One region of the Microbacterium sp. SORGH_AS_0969 genome, then DNA from elsewhere that is predicted to be linked to it. Evidence: predicted binding sites of a transcription regulator. Region 1 holds the regulator's gene; each other region holds the start of a gene.
The links. The regulator HrcA, encoded in region 1, represses chaperone genes, less so after heat shock. The targets are predictions, from matches to a motif close to TTNGCACTCGNNNNNNNCGAGTGCNAA.

Region 1 (5,402 bases):
CGCCCCAAACGGAAGAACGCGCCCCAAACCAGGGACGCGCCCCGCTCACCAGCGACCGTGCGCCGCCGAGAGCACCGAGATCGCCGCGGCCCCCGCGGTGGAGGTGCGCAAGACCGTGTCGCCGAGCCGCACGAGCCGTGCGCCGGCGTCCGCGAGCGCCGAGAGCTCCTCGGGGGCAATCCCGCCCTCGGGGCCGACCACGAGCACGACGTCGCGACCGTCCGACGCCTCCGTCGCGGCGGCGGTGAGGCGAGCGGATGCCGACGGCTCGAGCACCAGCACCTGCGACGTCGCGGCGAGCCGGACGAGATCCGCTGTGCGCGCCACGCCCTCGACCTCGGGGATCCAGGCGCGATGCGCCTGCTTCGCGGCCTCACGCACAATGGTCCGCCAGCGGGCGAGGCCCTTTTCGGCCTTGGCATCCCAGCGCGACACGCTCCGAGAGGCCTGCCAGGGCACGATGGCGTCGACGCCGAGTTCGGTGGCCGCCTGGACCGCGAGCTCGTCGCGGTCGCCCTTGGCGAGCGCCTGGACGAGGACGAAGCGCGGACTCGGCGCGGGCACCTCGTCGCGGCCGGTGACCCGGACGTCGACCTGCTTCGGCGACGCCCCGGTCACGAGGCCCGAGAGCCACGTCCCCCGCCCATCCCCCAGCGTCACGGCTTCGTCGACGCGCACCCGACGCACCGCGGCCGCGTGGTGCGCCTCAGAGCCGGTGAGTTCGACGATGTCACCGAGCTGAGCGGATGCCGCCTCGTCGGTGACGAAATGCAGAGCCACGGTCAGTGCCGGAAACGATCGCGGAACTTCGCGAACATGCCCTGCTGGTGCTCGGCCAGGCGGGGCTTCGGGGCCCTCGTCCGCTTCGCGAACTCCTCGATGAGGGCGCGCTCCTTGTGATCGAGGCGCGTCGGGGTGACCACCTGCACGCCCACCTTGAGGTCGCCGCGCTGGCTTCCGCGCAGCGGGGTGATGCCGCGGTTCTTGATCGTCAGCACGTCGCCCGACTGGACGCCGGGACGCACTTCGAGGTCGACGGTCCCGTCGAGCGACTCGATCGTCGTGGTCGTGCCGAGGATGGCGTCCGGCATCGAGACCTCAAGCGTGGCGAGCAGGTCGTCACCCTCGCGGCTGAAGGCCTCGTGCGCCTCGACGGTGACCTCGATGTACAGGTCGCCGTTGGGGCCGCCGGCGGGACCCACCTCGCCCGAGCCCGGGAGCTGCAGACGCAGACCCGATTCGACGCCGGCGGGGATGTCGACGGAGACGGTGCGGCGCGCGCGAACGCGTCCCTGGCCCTGGCAGGTGTTGCACGGGTAGGGAATGGTCGTGCCGTGACCCTGGCAGACGTTGCAGGGCTGGCTGGTGACGACATTGCCGAGGAGGCTGCGGACCGTGCGCTGCACGTGGCCCGAGCCGTGGCAGATGTCGCACGTGACCTCGCTCGTGCCCGGAGCCGTGCACGCGCCCTGGCACGTCTCGCACAGCACGGCGGTGTCGACCTCGAGGTCGCGATGCACGCCGAACACGACATCGCCGAGGCTGAGGGTCACGCGCACGAGCGCGTCCTGACCGCGCTCACGCCGTGAACGGGGCCTCGGCCCGCGGCCCCCGCCGCCCTGAGCTCCGCCGAAGAAGGTCTCGAAGATGTCGCTGAAACCGCCGAAGCCGCCCGCTCCCCCGCCGCCGAAGGGGTTCTGGTCGCCGCCCATGTCGTAGCGACGGCGCTGCTCGGGGTCGCTGAGCACGTCGTAAGCGTGCGTGACGAGCTTGAAGCGCTCGGACGCGTCTTCTCCGGGGTTCACGTCGGGGTGCAGTTGGCGCGCCAGGCGTCGGTACGCCTTCTTGATGTCTTCGGGGCTGGCGTCGCGCTCGACGCCCAGGACCTCGTAGTGGTCAGCCACAGTCGCCTTCCTGCCCGCTTGCGCGGGATCGTTCTCGGTGGGGTGCTCGTCGCGGGGGGTTCGTCGCGCTCGTCGTCAGCGGGAACTGTCGTCGTCTTCGAGCATCCGGGTCAGATAGTGCGCGACGGCGCGGACCGCCGCGAGGTTGGAGGAGTAGTCCATGCGGGTGGGGCCGAGCAGACCCACCCGCGCGCCGCCGGCGGAGCCGTCGTACCGGCTCGCGAGGACGGACGCCTCGATGAGACCGAACGGCTCGTTCTCGCGGCCGATGCTGGCCGAGAGGCCCTTGTCGTCCGCGACCATCTCGCTCATGAGGCGCAGGAGCGTCACCTGCTCCTCGATGGCCTCGAGCAGCGGGTAGATGCTGCCACGGAAGTCCTGCTCGCGCTTGGCGAGGGTCGCCGCTCCCGCCATCACGAGGCGATCCTGGCGGAACTCCTCGAGCTCTTCGCCCACCACGCGCAGTACCGCGTCGGCGATCGCGTCGATGGCGACGCCCGGGCGCGGTCCGTCGGCGAGGGCGTCGGCCACTCGCTGGACGCTGTCGGCGACGCTCCGCCCGACCAGCACGGCACCCACCCGCGCGCGCAGCTGCACGATCTCGGGCTCGGCGGGTTCGGCCGGGACGAGCGCGATCCGCTGCGAGACGCGCCCGGTGTCGGTGACGAGGATGACGAGCACGCGCGGCCCGCCGAGCGCGACGAGCTCGACGTGAGTGACGTTCGCCCGCGCGAACGACGGGTACTGCACGATCGCGACCTGACCGGTCAACTGCGTCAGTGCGCGCACCGTCCGCGCGAGCAGGTCGTCGAGGTCGCCCGCCTGGTCGAGGAACGAGGTGATCGCGCTGCGCTGGGCACTCGAGAGCGGGCGCAGCTCGGCGAGGTGGTCGACGAAGACCCGATACCCCTTGTCCGTGGGGACGCGGCCCGAGGAGGTGTGCGGCGCGACGATGAGCTCTTCGTCTTCGAGCAGCGCCATGTCGTTGCGGATGGTCGCGGCCGACACCCCGAACGCGTGACGATCGACGATGGCCTTGCTGCCGACCGGCTCGCGTGTGTCGACGTAGTCCTGCACGATCGCGCGGAGCACCTGAAGGCCGCGTTCCGACACCATGAGCTGCTCCTCCCGTTTGGCACTCCGAAGTCGTGAGTGCCAATTCTACGGGATCGGCGCGCGTCGTCGCCGGGGGCTCGCGGATGCCGTGGACTCGGCCCGACTGCGGGCAGCGTCAGGCGGTGAGGGCCCGTACGACGGCATCCGCGAGGAGGCGCCCGCGCCGGGTGAGGACGATGCGCCCGCGCACGGCATCCGGACCCTCGACGAGACCGTCGGCGATGAGGGAGGCCACGGCCTTGCGGCCCTCGCCGTGCAGCTCCGACACCGCCAGACCCTCGCGGATCCGGCTGCGCAGCAGCACAGATTCGAGACGCCGAGCCGTTTCGTCGGGCCGCTCTCGCGCAGCGGCGGGCGACTCGTCGGCGGCCAGACGCTGCGCGTACGCGGCCGGGTGCTTGACGTTCCACCAGCGGAGTCCCGCGACGTGGCTGTGGGCACCGGGGCCGAAGCCCCACCAGTCGGTCCCCCGCCAGTACGCGAGATTGTGCCGCGAACGGTGGGCGACGCCCCGCGACCAGTTCGACACCTCGTACCAGTCGTACCCGGCGGCGGCGAGCACCTCGTCGGCGAGCTCGTACATGTCGGCCTGCAGGTCGTCATCCGGCATGGCGACCGCGCCCGAGCGGATCTGTCGCACGAGCTTCGTGCCGTCTTCGACGATGAGAGCGTAGGCCGAGATGTGGTCGGGCTCGAGGACCGAGGCCGCTTCGAGCGATGCGCGCCAATCGTCGAGAGACTCCCCCGGTGCGCCGTAGATGAGGTCGAGCGAGACATCGAGGCCGGCTCGGCGGGCGGACGCGACTGCGGTCGCGACATTCGCGGGGTCGTGCGTCCGGTCAAGAGCCGCCAGGACGTGCGGTCGAGCCGACTGCATTCCGACCGACACGCGGGTCACTCCGGCGGCCGCCAGCGTCTCCATCACGGCATCGTCGACCGTGTCGGGGTTGGCCTCCACGGTGATCTCGGCGCCGTCGGTGATGCCGAACTCAGTCCGTACCGCGTCGAGCATCCGCGCGAGGTCGCCGGGCGGCAGCAGGGTCGGCGTGCCTCCCCCGAAGAACACCGTGGATGCCATGCGGCGGGGGCCCGCGGCATCCATCACCCTGCCCGCCAGGCGCACCTCGGCCGCGAGTGTGTCGGCGAAGTCGTCTTGCCGCGCTCCGCGGAGCTCGCTCGCGGTGTAGGTGTTGAAGTCGCAGTATCCGCAGCGAACGCGGCAGAACGGCACGTGCAGGTAGACGCCGAAGTCCGTCGTCGGATCGATCGTCAGGTCGTCGGGCAATCGCCCATCGGCGGGAGCGGGGTCTCCGAGGGGAAGGGGTCCGCCCATCAGGACGTGTACAGCGGAGAGATCGCGCGCAGGTACTGCGTGAAGAGCGCCCGCCGACGGCGGCGGAGGCGGCTCGTGAACAGACGGTACGAGGGCACGGTCGGCCGGTCGAACGCGCGGACCACGAACCACACCTCGTCGTTGTCGCGCCACTCGACGATGAAAAGCTCCTCGCCGCTCACGTTCGAGTGCCCGACGGTGCCGAGGATGAAGCCGACGCGCCGGGGCTCTTCGAAGACCGAGATGACGCGCAGCTCGGCGTCGGCGCGGTGCCCGTCGACCTTGCCGTGCAGGCGTACTCCCGTACCGGGGCTGACGAACGGCGTGCCGTCGGCGGCGAAGCGCTGCTCGGGCTCGAGGCTGCTCGGAGCGATGGGTGCCCCGTCGGCGTCGAACCCCACGCCGGAGTATCCGCCTCCGGATGCCGGACGCACATCGCTGATGCTCAGATCGCCCGAACGCAGCGGAGCCCACGACAGCAGCAGTTCGCTGGCCGCGGCGAAGCGCTCCTCGCCGCTGCCGATCCGCCACGCGTCTTCGGCGGGGACCGAGTGCTCCGGCGGGTACTGCATCAGGTCGTGCGCCTGGGTGGCGCCGACGGCGGCGTAGTCGACCGTGTCATCGGTGAAGTTCTGCCGACGCATGATGCCTCCCGTTCTACTTCTTGGCCTCGACGTCTCCCGACAGGGCGGCGATGAACGCCTCCTGCGGCACCTCGACCCGGCCCACCATCTTCATGCGCTTCTTGCCCTCTTTCTGCTTTTCGAGGAGCTTGCGCTTTCGGGTGATGTCACCGCCGTAGCACTTGGCGAGGACGTCTTTACGGATGGCGCGGATCGTCTCGCGCGCGATGATGCGCGCGCCGATCGCGGCCTGGATGGGCACCTCGAACTGCTGGCGCGGGATGAGCTTGCGCAGGCGCTCGGCCATGAGAGTGCCGTACGCGTAGGCCTTCTCGCGGTGGACGATCGAGCTGAACGCGTCGACCTTCTCGCCCTGGAGCAGGATGTCGACCTTCACGAGGTCGGCGGTCTGCTGACCGGCCGGTT
Region 2 (5,402 bases), 2.8 Mb from region 1:
GCGCTACGGCGTGCCGCGTCTGCTCCTCGGCGGCGGTGTGATCGCCAACAAGCGCCTGCGCGACGTCGCCCTCGAACGGGCCGCCGCCGCGGGCGTGGCCGTCCGCATTCCGCCGCTGCGGCTCTGCACCGACAACGGCGCGATGATCGCGGCGCTCGCGGCCGAGCTCATCGCCTCGGGTCGTCGTCCGTCGGCCCTCGCGTTCGGCGCCGACTCCACGCTCCCCGTCACCGAGATCCAGGTGGCGGAGGATCCGGATGCCGAGCCCCCGGCATCCGGATCCGGAGCGCCCGCGTGAGCGAGGCGTCGCCGCCGACCCGGCGCGCGCGCAAGGCGGTCGCGGACGAGACCACTCCTTCCATTCCGGTCGAGCCGGATGCGGCCGTCGATTCGGGCGCGGAGGAGGGCCGCCTCGCCACGGCGCAACTCGAGATGGCGGCCTTCGGCGACCACGTGATCCCCTACGTGCCCCCGGCCCCGAGGCCGCCGCCCTCGCTCGCGCCGTGGGCCCTGCTGCTCGCGATCGCGTCGTTGGCGTCGTCGTTCTTCTGGGGGTGGCTGCTCCCGCTCAGCGCGGTGGCCGCGATCGTCGCGACGATGTCGTTGCGTCGCGCCCACGATGGTCGACGCGCGGCGACATGGGCGCTGGTGCTGTCACTGCTGTCCGCCGTCTTCAGCGCCGGGTGGCTGGTCTGGGGCTTCTCGCAGCTCGCCGCGTGACGGGCTCAGACGCGATCGGCCAAGAGGGCCAGCCGCTTCGAGCCGATGCGCGTGAGGATGAGCGTCGCCGCCTCGTCGCCGCGCAGGGACAGCTTCTTGCGCAGCACCGCGGGATCGACGTCGATGCCCCGCTTCTTGATCTCGAGCGTCCCGATGCCGCGCGCACGCAGCGCCTGCCCGAGTTTCTTCGGGTCCGCCGGGAGCTGCTCGCGCACCCGGAACGATGACACGAAGGGACTCGTGAGCGGCGCGTCCGAGGTCAGGTAGGCAATGCCGGGAGCGAGCATCCCCGCGTCGAGCGCGCGAGCGACCTCGCCGATGAGCCGCGCGCGGATGACCGCTCCGTCCGGCTCGTGCACGAACGCCCCGAGCTCGCGCGGCTCGACGTCGGGGGAGTCGGCCGGAGCCGTGAGCTCCCACGCATCGTCTCCGCGCACGACCAGCGCCGCGCGGCGCACGTTCTCGCGCGCGAGCGCTCCCGACCAGAGGACGAGCTCGATGGTCGAGCCGTCCGCGCTGATCCACTGTGCCTCGAGGTCGTCGGGGATCTGCGCCCGGTCGAACCCGGGTCCGAGCTTGACCCCGCCGGACCGTTCCTTCACCAGCGCGAAAACCCAATCGAGTGAAGGGGACCACTCGGCCGACGACACCTGTCGCGTCTCGGAATGCCCGGCGGTCCGTCGCGCGGGATCGAGCCACACGGCATCCGTTCCCTCGAGGTCGACGTCCTCGGCGCGCGCGTGCGCGACGGTCACGGCGTCGTCGAAGGGGGCGAGGTTGTACGCGGCGATCGCGGCCGTCACCTCATCGGCGTCGACGGCCCGGACCCGGATGCCGAGACCCGCCATCCCGAGAGCGTCCCCGCCGATGCCGCATCCCAGATCGGCGACGCGGGTGATCCCCGCGGCACGGAACCGACCGGCGTGGCGCGCGGCGATCGACAGGCGCGTGGCCTGTTCGAGGCCCGCCCGGGTGAACAGCATCCGCTCGGCGAAGGGTCCGAACTTCGTCGTCGCGCGCGCCCTCAGCCGCGCCTGACCGACGACCGCCGACACGAGGTCGGGGGAGTGGCCGGCGGCACGCAGTCGCGACACCGCCCGCGCCGCGTCGTCGGTGGACTCCATCCGGCCCACCTCGTCGAGCAGGCGCAGGCCTTCGGGCGTGAGGAGGGCGGTCAGCTCGCGGGTATCCACCGATTCAGCCTAGGTGCGCGATTGTGTTGGCACTCGCGTTGCGTGAGTGCCAGCGCTTCTCTACACTCGGATTAGCACTCTCCCCGCGTGAGTGCTGACAAGTCTTCTGTAACGAGAAAGAAGAGGTAGACCGTGTCGGTTTCCATCAAGCCGCTCGAGGACCGCATCGTCATCAAGCAGGTCGAGGCTGAGCAGACCACCGCGAGTGGTCTCGTCATCCCCGACACCGCCAAGGAGAAGCCGCAGGAGGGCGAAGTCGTCGCCGTCGGCCCCGGCCGCATCGACGACAACGGCAACCGCGTCCCCCTCGACGTCGCCGTCGGCGACCGCGTGCTCTACAGCAAGTACGGCGGCACCGAGGTCAAGTTCGGCGCTGAGGAGTACCTCGTGCTCTCGGCTCGCGACGTGCTGGCGGTCGTCGTCCGCTGATCCCGAGCGAGATCGTCTGAAGGTCCCGGATGCCACGGCATCCGGGACCTTCGTCGTTTCCGAGCACCGTCACACGATGGCGCTCGGCGCTTTTCGCGTCACTGATCTGCGATGCGCCGTCGGGGTATGGCCTGTCGACCCGCTGCATCGGGGAGACGTGCGCAAGCTTCAGGCGGACGGATCGGCCGAGAACGAGGCGAGGCGCTCCACGAGCTCGTGCAGCGTGGCGTCGTCGACGACGAGGCCGAGCCGCACATGCCCGCGTCCGCGCGGACCGAAGCCGTCGCCGGGGGCCACCGCGACGCGGGCCTCTTCCCGCAGGCGGCGGGCGAACGCGACGGCGTCGGTGCGCGCGGGAAGGCGCACCCACACGAAGAACGTCCCCCGCGGCTCGATGACGTCCCACCCGATCGCGCGCAGACCCGCGACGACGAGGTCGCGCCGACGACGATAGACCTCGACCAGGTCGGCGGCGGCCGACTGATCGCCGCGCAGCGCCGCGGCCGCGGCCTCCTGCGTCGCGCCGAACATCGTACTGAAGGCGTGGGCCTGGTAGCGGCGCATGGCCGCGATGATCGTGGCATTGCCGGCGGCGAAACCGACCCGCCATCCCGCCATGCTGTAGGTCTTCGACAGCGTCTGCACCTCGACGGTGCGCCCGTCGGCGCCGTCGACTTCCAGCGCCGAGAGCGGCCGCGCCTCGAAGCCCAGCGACGAGTACGCGAAGTCGTGCACGAAGGCGGCTCCCACGCGGTCGGCGAAGGCGATCGCCGCCTCGAATGTCGCCGGGGTCGCCACCGCCCCGGTCGGGTTGTTCGGGTAGTTCAGCAGCAGCACGCGCGCACGGTCGAGGTGCGCGAGCGCCGCGAAGTCGGGCTGATGATCCGGCCCGACGAGCGGGAGCGTCGCCGCCCGTGCCTGAGCGAGGTCCACCGCCGACGTGTACATCGGATAGCCCGGGTCGGGAAGCACGACCGTCGACCCGGGATCGGCGAGTCCGAGCACCGCAGCCATGAGCGCCTCGTGCGAACCGTGGAAGACCGCCACCTGGGAGTCGGGGTCGAGATCGAGCCCGTGGTCCTCCCGGTACCGCTGCACCACGCCCTCCCGCAGCGACGGGCGCGCTGCGTACGACGGGTAGCGGTGGTTGACGGGATCGGCGACGAACCGTTGCATCGCCTCGACGATGCGCTCGGGCGTCGGCAAATCGGGGTTGCCCTTGGACACGTCGATGAACCGCGGCCCCGGGAGAGCCGCGATCCGGGCGTTCTCGGCATCCATCGCCCCCCAGAAGTTCGGAGGGAGGGCGTCGACCCGGGCTGCGGGTTCGAAGTCGACCACCGTCAGCGCCGCCGGTAGCGGCGCGCGAGCGCGGAGCCCAGCGCCTGGATGCCATGGACGAGAACGATCAGGGTCACGCAGGTGATCACCATCGCGAATCCGTCGTACCGCTCGTAACCGTACGACAGCGCGAGGTCGCCGATGCCGCCGGCGCCGACGACGCCCGCCATCGCGGTGGCGTCGATGAGGCCGACGGTGGCGATGGTGATGGCGAGGATGAGGGAGCCGCGCGCCTCTGGGAGGAGGAACCGCCAGAAGATCTGCAGCGGAGAGGCGCCCATCGACCGCGCCGCCTCCACGACCCCCGCGGGAACCTCGAGCAGAGAGTTCTCGACCAGGCGTCCGATGTAGGGCGCGACCATCACGGTGAGAGGGACGATCGCGGCCCAGACGCCGATGCTCGTGCCCACCAGCAGCCGGGTGAACGGCAGGATCGCCACGAGCAGGATGATGAACGGCAGCGATCGGATGAGATTGACGACGGTCGCGAGAACCACGTTGACGGCGGTGTTCTGGAGAACCCCGCCTCGGCGTGTGAGCGCGAGGATCGCTCCGAGGACGACGCCCAGGATCGATCCGAGCACGAGCGAGACGCCCAGCATCTGCAGCGTCTCGCCGAGGGCACGGAAGTACATGTCGGGGGTGACGAGCGTCCACTTGTCGCCGTTCATCCGGCCACCTCCTCGAGCTCGACCACGCGCGCGGCGAGATAGCCATGCGCTTCGCGGACCTTCTCCGGGGAGCCGGTGACCTTCACGATCAGCTGCCCGACGGTGTGATCCTGGATCTGCGTCATGTCGGCGTGCAGCATGTTGACGTCGACGCCGACATGGCGGATCAGGCCCGTGATGAGAGGCTGCTCGACCTCGGCATCCAGGAGCAGCATGCGCCAGAGTCCGTCGCCGCCCAGGTGCTCAACGACGCGCCGCGGGAGCCCGCGCGGGACGATGGTGTCCACGAAATCGCGCGTCGCGGCGGCGCGAGGACGGATGAAGGTGTCGAGCACGCTCCCGTGCTCGACGACTTCTCCCTCGGCCATCACGGCCACCTCGTGCGCGAGGTCTTTGATGACGTCCATCTCATGCGTGACGACGAGGATCGTCGTGCCGTATTCGCGGTTGATCCGGCGGAGGAGATCGAGGATCTGCGCGGTCGTGGAGGGGTCGAGCGCGCTCGTGGACTCGTCCGACAGCAGGATCTTCGGGTTGCGGGCGAGGGCGCGCGCGATGCCGACGCGCTGCTTCTGCCCGCCCGACAGGTCGCCGGGGTGGTTTCCGGCTTTGCCGCTCAGCCCGACGAAGGCGAGCACCTCGTCGGCGCGTCGGCGGGCTTCGGCGGGGGAGGCTCCGTCGAGGCGCAGGGGGAGCGCGACGTTGTCGCGCGCGGACAGGGTCTCGAGCAGGTTGAACTGCTGGAAGATCATGCCGGTGTTCTTCTGTGCCGCGCGCAGGTCACGCCCCCGCAGCGACGAGATGTCGACGCCGTCGACCAGCACCCGGCCCGAGGTGGGCTTCTCGAGTCCGTTGACGGTGCGGATCAGGGTGGACTTCCCCGCGCCGCTGTATCCGATGACGCCGAAGATCGTCCCCGGGGCGACCTCGAGCGAGACGTCCCGGAGGGCCGTCGTGGTGACGGCCCTCCGGGTGTAGCTCTTGGTCACCGCGTCGAAGACGATGCCTCCGCCCGCGGTGCCGCTCACTGGAACCAGGCCGGGAGCTG
Region 3 (5,402 bases), 830 kb from region 1:
GGGTCCGCTTCCCGGAGCGTGTAGATCGTGCGCTGGACGAGGAACTCGCGCGCCTGGTCGAGGGTCGCCTTCCGAGCAAGGTGGCGCGACAGGCTCGGGCCGGTGTCGGCGCCGGTCATCGTGAAGAGCGCGCGGGCCACGGCATCCGCTGTCGCCGCCGGAAGCGCGGGAACCTCGACGCTTCGCCGCAGCGAGAGATCGAAAGCCGTCTCGATCACGCGGCGCGTGGCGATGAGGCTCGGGTTCCACTCCAGGTCGGCGCGGAAGGCGGGGATGGATCCGTACGACGACGCGTACAGCGCGAACAGGGCCAGCTGCAGATCCTCGTCGCGTTCGATGTCGACGGATGCCGCGACCGCGGCGTCGGCGAGAGCCGTGTGGGCGGTGACGGCACCGTGGACGAGGTGGTCGAGCACGGCGGCGCTGACCGGGCCGCGCGGACGGAAGGGCAGGGTGGGCGCGACGGCGCGATCGTCCGGGGGGCTCAGGGGGGAGGGGATGGTGACAGACACCTCGGCACTCTGCGGCGGTCAGCGCGCTGCGCCGAGGGCCTTGACACCGAGCGCGGGCACGACCGGCCGTGCCCTCCGCGCACGCGGCGTTTGCCCCGCGCGCACGGCGGGGCGCGCCCGTCGCCCACCTTCACGGTTGCGCCCATGCACCGCGCGCAGACGGCGAGGGGGCCGGCCCCGGAAGGCCGGCCCCCTCGTGGTGCGACTCACTGCTCGATGAGCTGCGGGGTGCTCTCGTGCGCTTCGATGACGCCGTCGTGGTCGTCGGTCGAGACGGCGATGCGGCGCGGCTTCGCCTTCTCGCTGACCGGGATCGTGACGCTGAGCACGCCGTTGCGGTACGACGCGCTGATGTTGTCGGTGTCGATGCCCTGGCCGAGGTTGAGCTGCCGCACGAACGAGGCCGTCTCGCGCTCGCGGGTGATCCACTTCACGCCTTCGCCCGAGGAGAGCGTGCGTTCGGCGCGGATCGTGAGCAGCTGACCGTCGACGTCGATGTCGACCGATCCCGGGTCGACGCCCGGGAGGTCGGCGGCGAGGACGTAGTGGTCACCATCGCGGTAGAGGTCCATCGGCATCCGTCGCGGTCCGCCGCCGCGGCGAGCGTCGAGAAGGGTCGACGCGAGGCGGTCGAGGTCGCGGAAGGGGTCGTAGGTGGCCATGTCGATACTCCTTTTCGATCTGTCCGTTGAAGTTGAGTCGTGTTCGCTCAACTGCGACCAGATTAGCACTCTCGGGATGAGAGTGCCAAGACCCCGGGTGCGCGATTGTCACGCACTCCGTGGCCGACGACAACCCCCGTGCCGAACCCGTCGAGCGACCCGTTTCGTAGCCCCCAACGCGCCACCCCGGTCGACCGACCGAGCATCCCCCCACGGCGCGGTGAGGAGAGACGATGTACTTCCACCGGCAAGAGCTCCAGCATTCCGCGACCCCCGAGAAGCCCGACGCGGTCTACGCCCGCAAGCTCCAGGAGGTGCTGGGCGGGCAGTACGGCGAGATCTCGGTCGCGATGCAGTACCAGTTCCAGGCCTGGAACATGCACATGCCCGGCAAGTACCGGGATCTCGTGTTCGGGATCGGCGCCGAAGAGATGGGCCACGTCGAGATGCTCGCGATCATGATCGCCCAGCTGCTCGAGAAGGCCCCGCTCGGCATCACCGAGGAGGCCGTGCAGAACGACCCGACCGTCGCCGCGGTCATCGGCGGCACCGACATCCAGCACGGGATCGTCGCGGGGGCCGGCGCGCGCCCGGTCGACTCGATGGGCAACCCGTGGCAGGGCAGCTTCGTCACCGCGAGCGGCAACCTCCTCGCCGACTTCACGGCGAACGCGAACGCCGAGATGCAGGGGCGCGTGCAGGTCGCGCGGCTCTACCACCAGACCGACGACCACGGCGTGAAGGACCTGCTCGCGTTCCTGCTCGCACGCGACACCATGCACCAGAACCAGTGGGCAGCGGCCGCCGCCGAACTGCAGGCCGAGGGGCTCGAGAAGCTCCCGGTGCCGAGCAACTTCCCCCTCGACAAGGAGGATCGCGACGTGTCGTACCAGTACATCAATTTCAGCGACGGGAAGCAGGCCGGAGACGGTACCTGGGCCTCGGGCCCGACCCCCGACGGCAAGGGCGAGTTCACCTACCTGCCGGAGCCGCCCGCGGGCGTGCCGATGCCCCCGCCCACGCACCCCGACGCCCGGTTCTACGGCACGACCGAGCTGCCGAACACGGTCGAGAAGCTCGCCGGTCGCGCGCAGGACGCGCTGCACAAGGAATGAGCGGGGCGGATGCCGCGGTGCCGGGGCCCTCGACGGTCTCGGCACCGCGGAGCGGAGCGAGCTTCCCCGCGATGCGCGCGGCCAAGGTTCCCCGGGCGATCGTCGCGGGGCCGTACGGCCATCCGTTCCATCCGGTCGCGGTGACGATCCCGATCGGGGCGTGGTCGTCGAGCCTGGTGTTCGATCTGCTCGGGCTCGCCGCCGACGACCCTCGGGCTTTCGCGACGGGCTCGCGCTGGCTCATCGGAATCGGTCTCGGCGGGGCCGCGTTCGCCTCGGTGCTCGGGCTGCTGGACATGTCGCGCATCCCGTCCGGGACCCCCGCTCGCCGGACCGCGCTCGCGCACCTGGTGCTCAACGTCACGGCGATGGTGCTGTTCTCGCTCGGTCTGCTCGTGCGTCTCCTCGACCTCGGCCGCGTGCCGGTCGTCGCCTTCGCTCTGAGCGCCGTGGCTTCTCTCGGTCTCGGCGTCTCCGGCTGGCTCGGCGGCAAGCTCGCGTACCGCTGGGGCGTCCGTGTCGCCGACGAGAACACGCAGCGAGAGGGCTTCGAGACCGCCTGAGGGTCGCGTCGTCTCCGTTTCGGAACCCGGATGCCATGGCATCCGGGTTCCGTCGTTCCCCCGTCGCGGTCGTGCCGGGACGTGTGCCGTCGGGCGGAGTTCGTCGGCGACACGCCGGGTGGGGGTGTGGGGTGGCGGCGTGTCGGGGAGGGGCTCCGCACGACGGTACGCGGGGACGGGTGGCCGGGGAGGCCTGTGGCCGTGTCGCGGCTGTGCTGGGACGCGTGCCGTCGGGCGGAGTTCGTGAGCGGCACGCCGGGGGAGCGGTCTCGGGATCGGCGTGTCGGGCGAGGTCTCCGCGTGACGGCACGGTTGGCCGGGAGACCTCGTGGATGACGAAAGTGGCAGGACGTGTACCGTCGCGCGGACCTCGGCGGCGACACGCCGGCGCCGCGGGCTCGGGACCGGCGCGCCGCGCCCCGACTCCGCGCGACGGCACGGCGCGCCGGGTGAAAACTCCGCACGACGGCACGCCGCGCCGACCGCCCTCGCCGCACGATAGCGTCGACGAATGACGGATGCCGCGGCGAAGCCGCACCTCGTGCGGGCCCTCTGGGGCGCGACCCATCCCGGTCCCACGCTCGTGGTCACCGTCCTCTCCCTCGCGCTCGGGATCGCGGCGGGCGTCGAGCCCGCGCGCCTCGCGCTGCTCGTGGTGGCCGTCTTCGCGGGTCAGGTCTCGGTGGGGCTCTCCAACGACGCGATCGACGGGGCGCGTGACGCGGCCGTCGGCCGCACCGACAAGCCCATCGCCGGGGGAGCGGTCACCCCGGAGCGTGCGCTCGCGGTGGCCGTGGCATCCGCGATCCTCGCCGTGGGGCTCTCGGTGCCGCTGGGCCCGGGGCTCGTCGCGGCGCACGCCATCGCGCTCGGCTCGGCCTGGGCCTACAACGCCGGGCTGAAGTCGACGCCGTTCTCGATCGCGCCCTTCGTGTTGAGCTTCGGGCTCTTCCCCTCGTTCGCGACGCTGTCAACCGTCCCTCCGGCGCTCGCGGCGCCCTGGGCGTCCGTCGCCGGGGCGGCGCTCGGAGCAGCCGTCCACCTCACCAACGTCGTGCGCGACCTCGACGACGACCGCCGCACCGGGGTGCGGGGACTCCCGCACCGTCTCGGAGCGCGCGCCTCGGTGGTCCTGGCCGCGTGCGGGATCCTCGCCGGCGCGATCGCGGTGCTTCGGGGCACGGATGCCACGGCCCTGGGCCTCGTCTTCTTCGTGGCGGTGGCGGCGGTCGCGGTCGCCGCGGTGGTCATGGTGTTCGTGCGATCGCCGGGGCGGGCGGTGTTCCAGCTGACGATGCTGGCGGCGCTGCTGCTCGCCGCGCAGCTCGTCGTGGCGTGACGGCGCGGGCCGCTGGGCAACGGCCCGGTGGCTTCGACGGGCTCAGCCACCTGTGTTGCGGGGGTGGGGGCGGGGTCCGGTGGCTTCGACGGGCTCAGCCACCTGGGCTGCGGGGGTGGTGCGCTGCTCAGCCACCGGCAGTGAAGCGGTCGGGGCGGGGCACCGACGGACTGAGCCGCCGCGGCGCCCCGCCCCGGACCGCGGACTACTGCGGGCGCACCCGGAGGTGCGTCACGCCGCCGTCGACCTCGAGGGCCGTGCCCGTGGTCGACCCCGACAGCGGGCTCGCGAGGTACAGGATCGCCCCGGCGACCTCGTCGGGCGTGACCATGCGGCCCGTCGCCTGGCGGGCGTCGAGCGCGGCACGCTCGGCGACCGGGTCGGGGAAGTTCTGCAGCATCCGCTCGACGAAGGGCGTCGACACCGTGCCGGGGCTCACGCAGTTCACCCGCACGCCCTCGCGCACATGGTCGGTCGCCATCGCGTAGGTGAGCGAGAGGATCGCTCCCTTCGAAGCGTTGTAGACGGCGCGCTGGGGGAGGCCGTTGAGCGCCCCGATCGAGCACACGTTGACGATCGACGCGTGCTCCGAGCGCTTAAGGTACGGGAGTGCTGCGGCGCACGCGCGGGCGGTGCCGCGCACGTTGATGTTCAGCACACGGTCCCAGTCGGCCTCGGTGGCCTCCTCGACGGTTCCCACGCAGCTCACACCCGCGCTGTTCACCAGCACGTCGACGCCGCCGAATCGGTCCGCGACGGCGGCCAGGGCGGCATCCACGGAGTCCCGGTCGGTGACGTCCGCCCCGAATCCGGTCAGGCCCTCGTCGAGATGATCGGTGACCAGGTCGAGCACCGCCACCCGTGCGCCCCGCGCGGCGAACGCCTGTGCCGTCGCCAGTCCGATGCCCGAGGCTCCGCCGGTCACGACGACGGACAGACCGTCGAACTCGCCGGCGCTCATGCCTGCACCATCGTCTGACGCGCGCGGCCGAGACCGTCGATCTCGAGCTCCACCACGTCGCCGGCTCGAAGATAGGGCATGTCCGGGAGCCCCATGGCCACGCCCGCGGGGGTCCCCGTGTTCACCAGGTCGCCCGGGCGCAGCACCATGAACTGCGACAGGTACCAGACGACGTACGCGACCGGGAAGATCTGCGCCGAGGTCGAGCCGTTCTGCCGTTCGACGCCGTTCACCGAGAGGCGCAGGCCGA

Region 2: groES (co-chaperone GroES) is a predicted target of HrcA. The motif match lies at 1,940-1,966, and genes of this name have one in related genera.
Region 3: QE388_RS11370 (Hsp20/alpha crystallin family protein) is a predicted target of HrcA. The motif match lies at 1,237-1,263, and genes of this name have one in related genera.

Annotation. Positions count from the first base shown of each region.
Region 1 covers NZ_JAUTAG010000001.1:3,274,656-3,280,057, reverse strand. The annotation lists gene QE388_RS15380 (16S rRNA (uracil(1498)-N(3))-methyltransferase) at 46-780, opposite strand; gene dnaJ (molecular chaperone DnaJ) at 783-1,904, opposite strand; gene hrcA (heat-inducible transcriptional repressor HrcA) at 1,980-3,020, opposite strand; gene hemW (radical SAM family heme chaperone HemW) at 3,136-4,353, opposite strand; gene QE388_RS15360 (DUF1990 family protein) at 4,353-4,997, opposite strand; gene lepA (translation elongation factor 4) at 5,011-5,402, opposite strand, start outside.
Region 2 covers NZ_JAUTAG010000001.1:512,432-517,833, reverse strand. The annotation lists gene tsaD (tRNA (adenosine(37)-N6)-threonylcarbamoyltransferase complex transferase subunit TsaD) at 1-298, shown strand, start outside; gene QE388_RS02340 (hypothetical protein) at 295-720, shown strand; gene QE388_RS02335 (class I SAM-dependent methyltransferase) at 726-1,913, opposite strand; gene groES (co-chaperone GroES) at 2,046-2,342, shown strand; gene QE388_RS02325 (aminotransferase class I/II-fold pyridoxal phosphate-dependent enzyme) at 2,511-3,683, opposite strand; gene QE388_RS02320 (methionine ABC transporter permease) at 3,686-4,354, opposite strand; gene QE388_RS02315 (methionine ABC transporter ATP-binding protein) at 4,351-5,382, opposite strand; gene QE388_RS02310 (MetQ/NlpA family ABC transporter substrate-binding protein) at 5,379-5,402, opposite strand, start outside.
Region 3 covers NZ_JAUTAG010000001.1:2,443,949-2,449,350, forward strand. The annotation lists gene QE388_RS11365 (iron-containing redox enzyme family protein) at 1-512, opposite strand, end outside; gene QE388_RS11370 (Hsp20/alpha crystallin family protein) at 719-1,174, opposite strand; gene QE388_RS11375 (manganese catalase family protein) at 1,408-2,289, shown strand; gene QE388_RS11380 (DUF2231 domain-containing protein) at 2,286-2,852, shown strand; gene QE388_RS11385 (UbiA family prenyltransferase) at 3,364-4,191, shown strand; gene QE388_RS11390 (SDR family NAD(P)-dependent oxidoreductase) at 4,397-5,152, opposite strand; gene QE388_RS11395 (fumarylacetoacetate hydrolase family protein) at 5,149-5,402, opposite strand, start outside.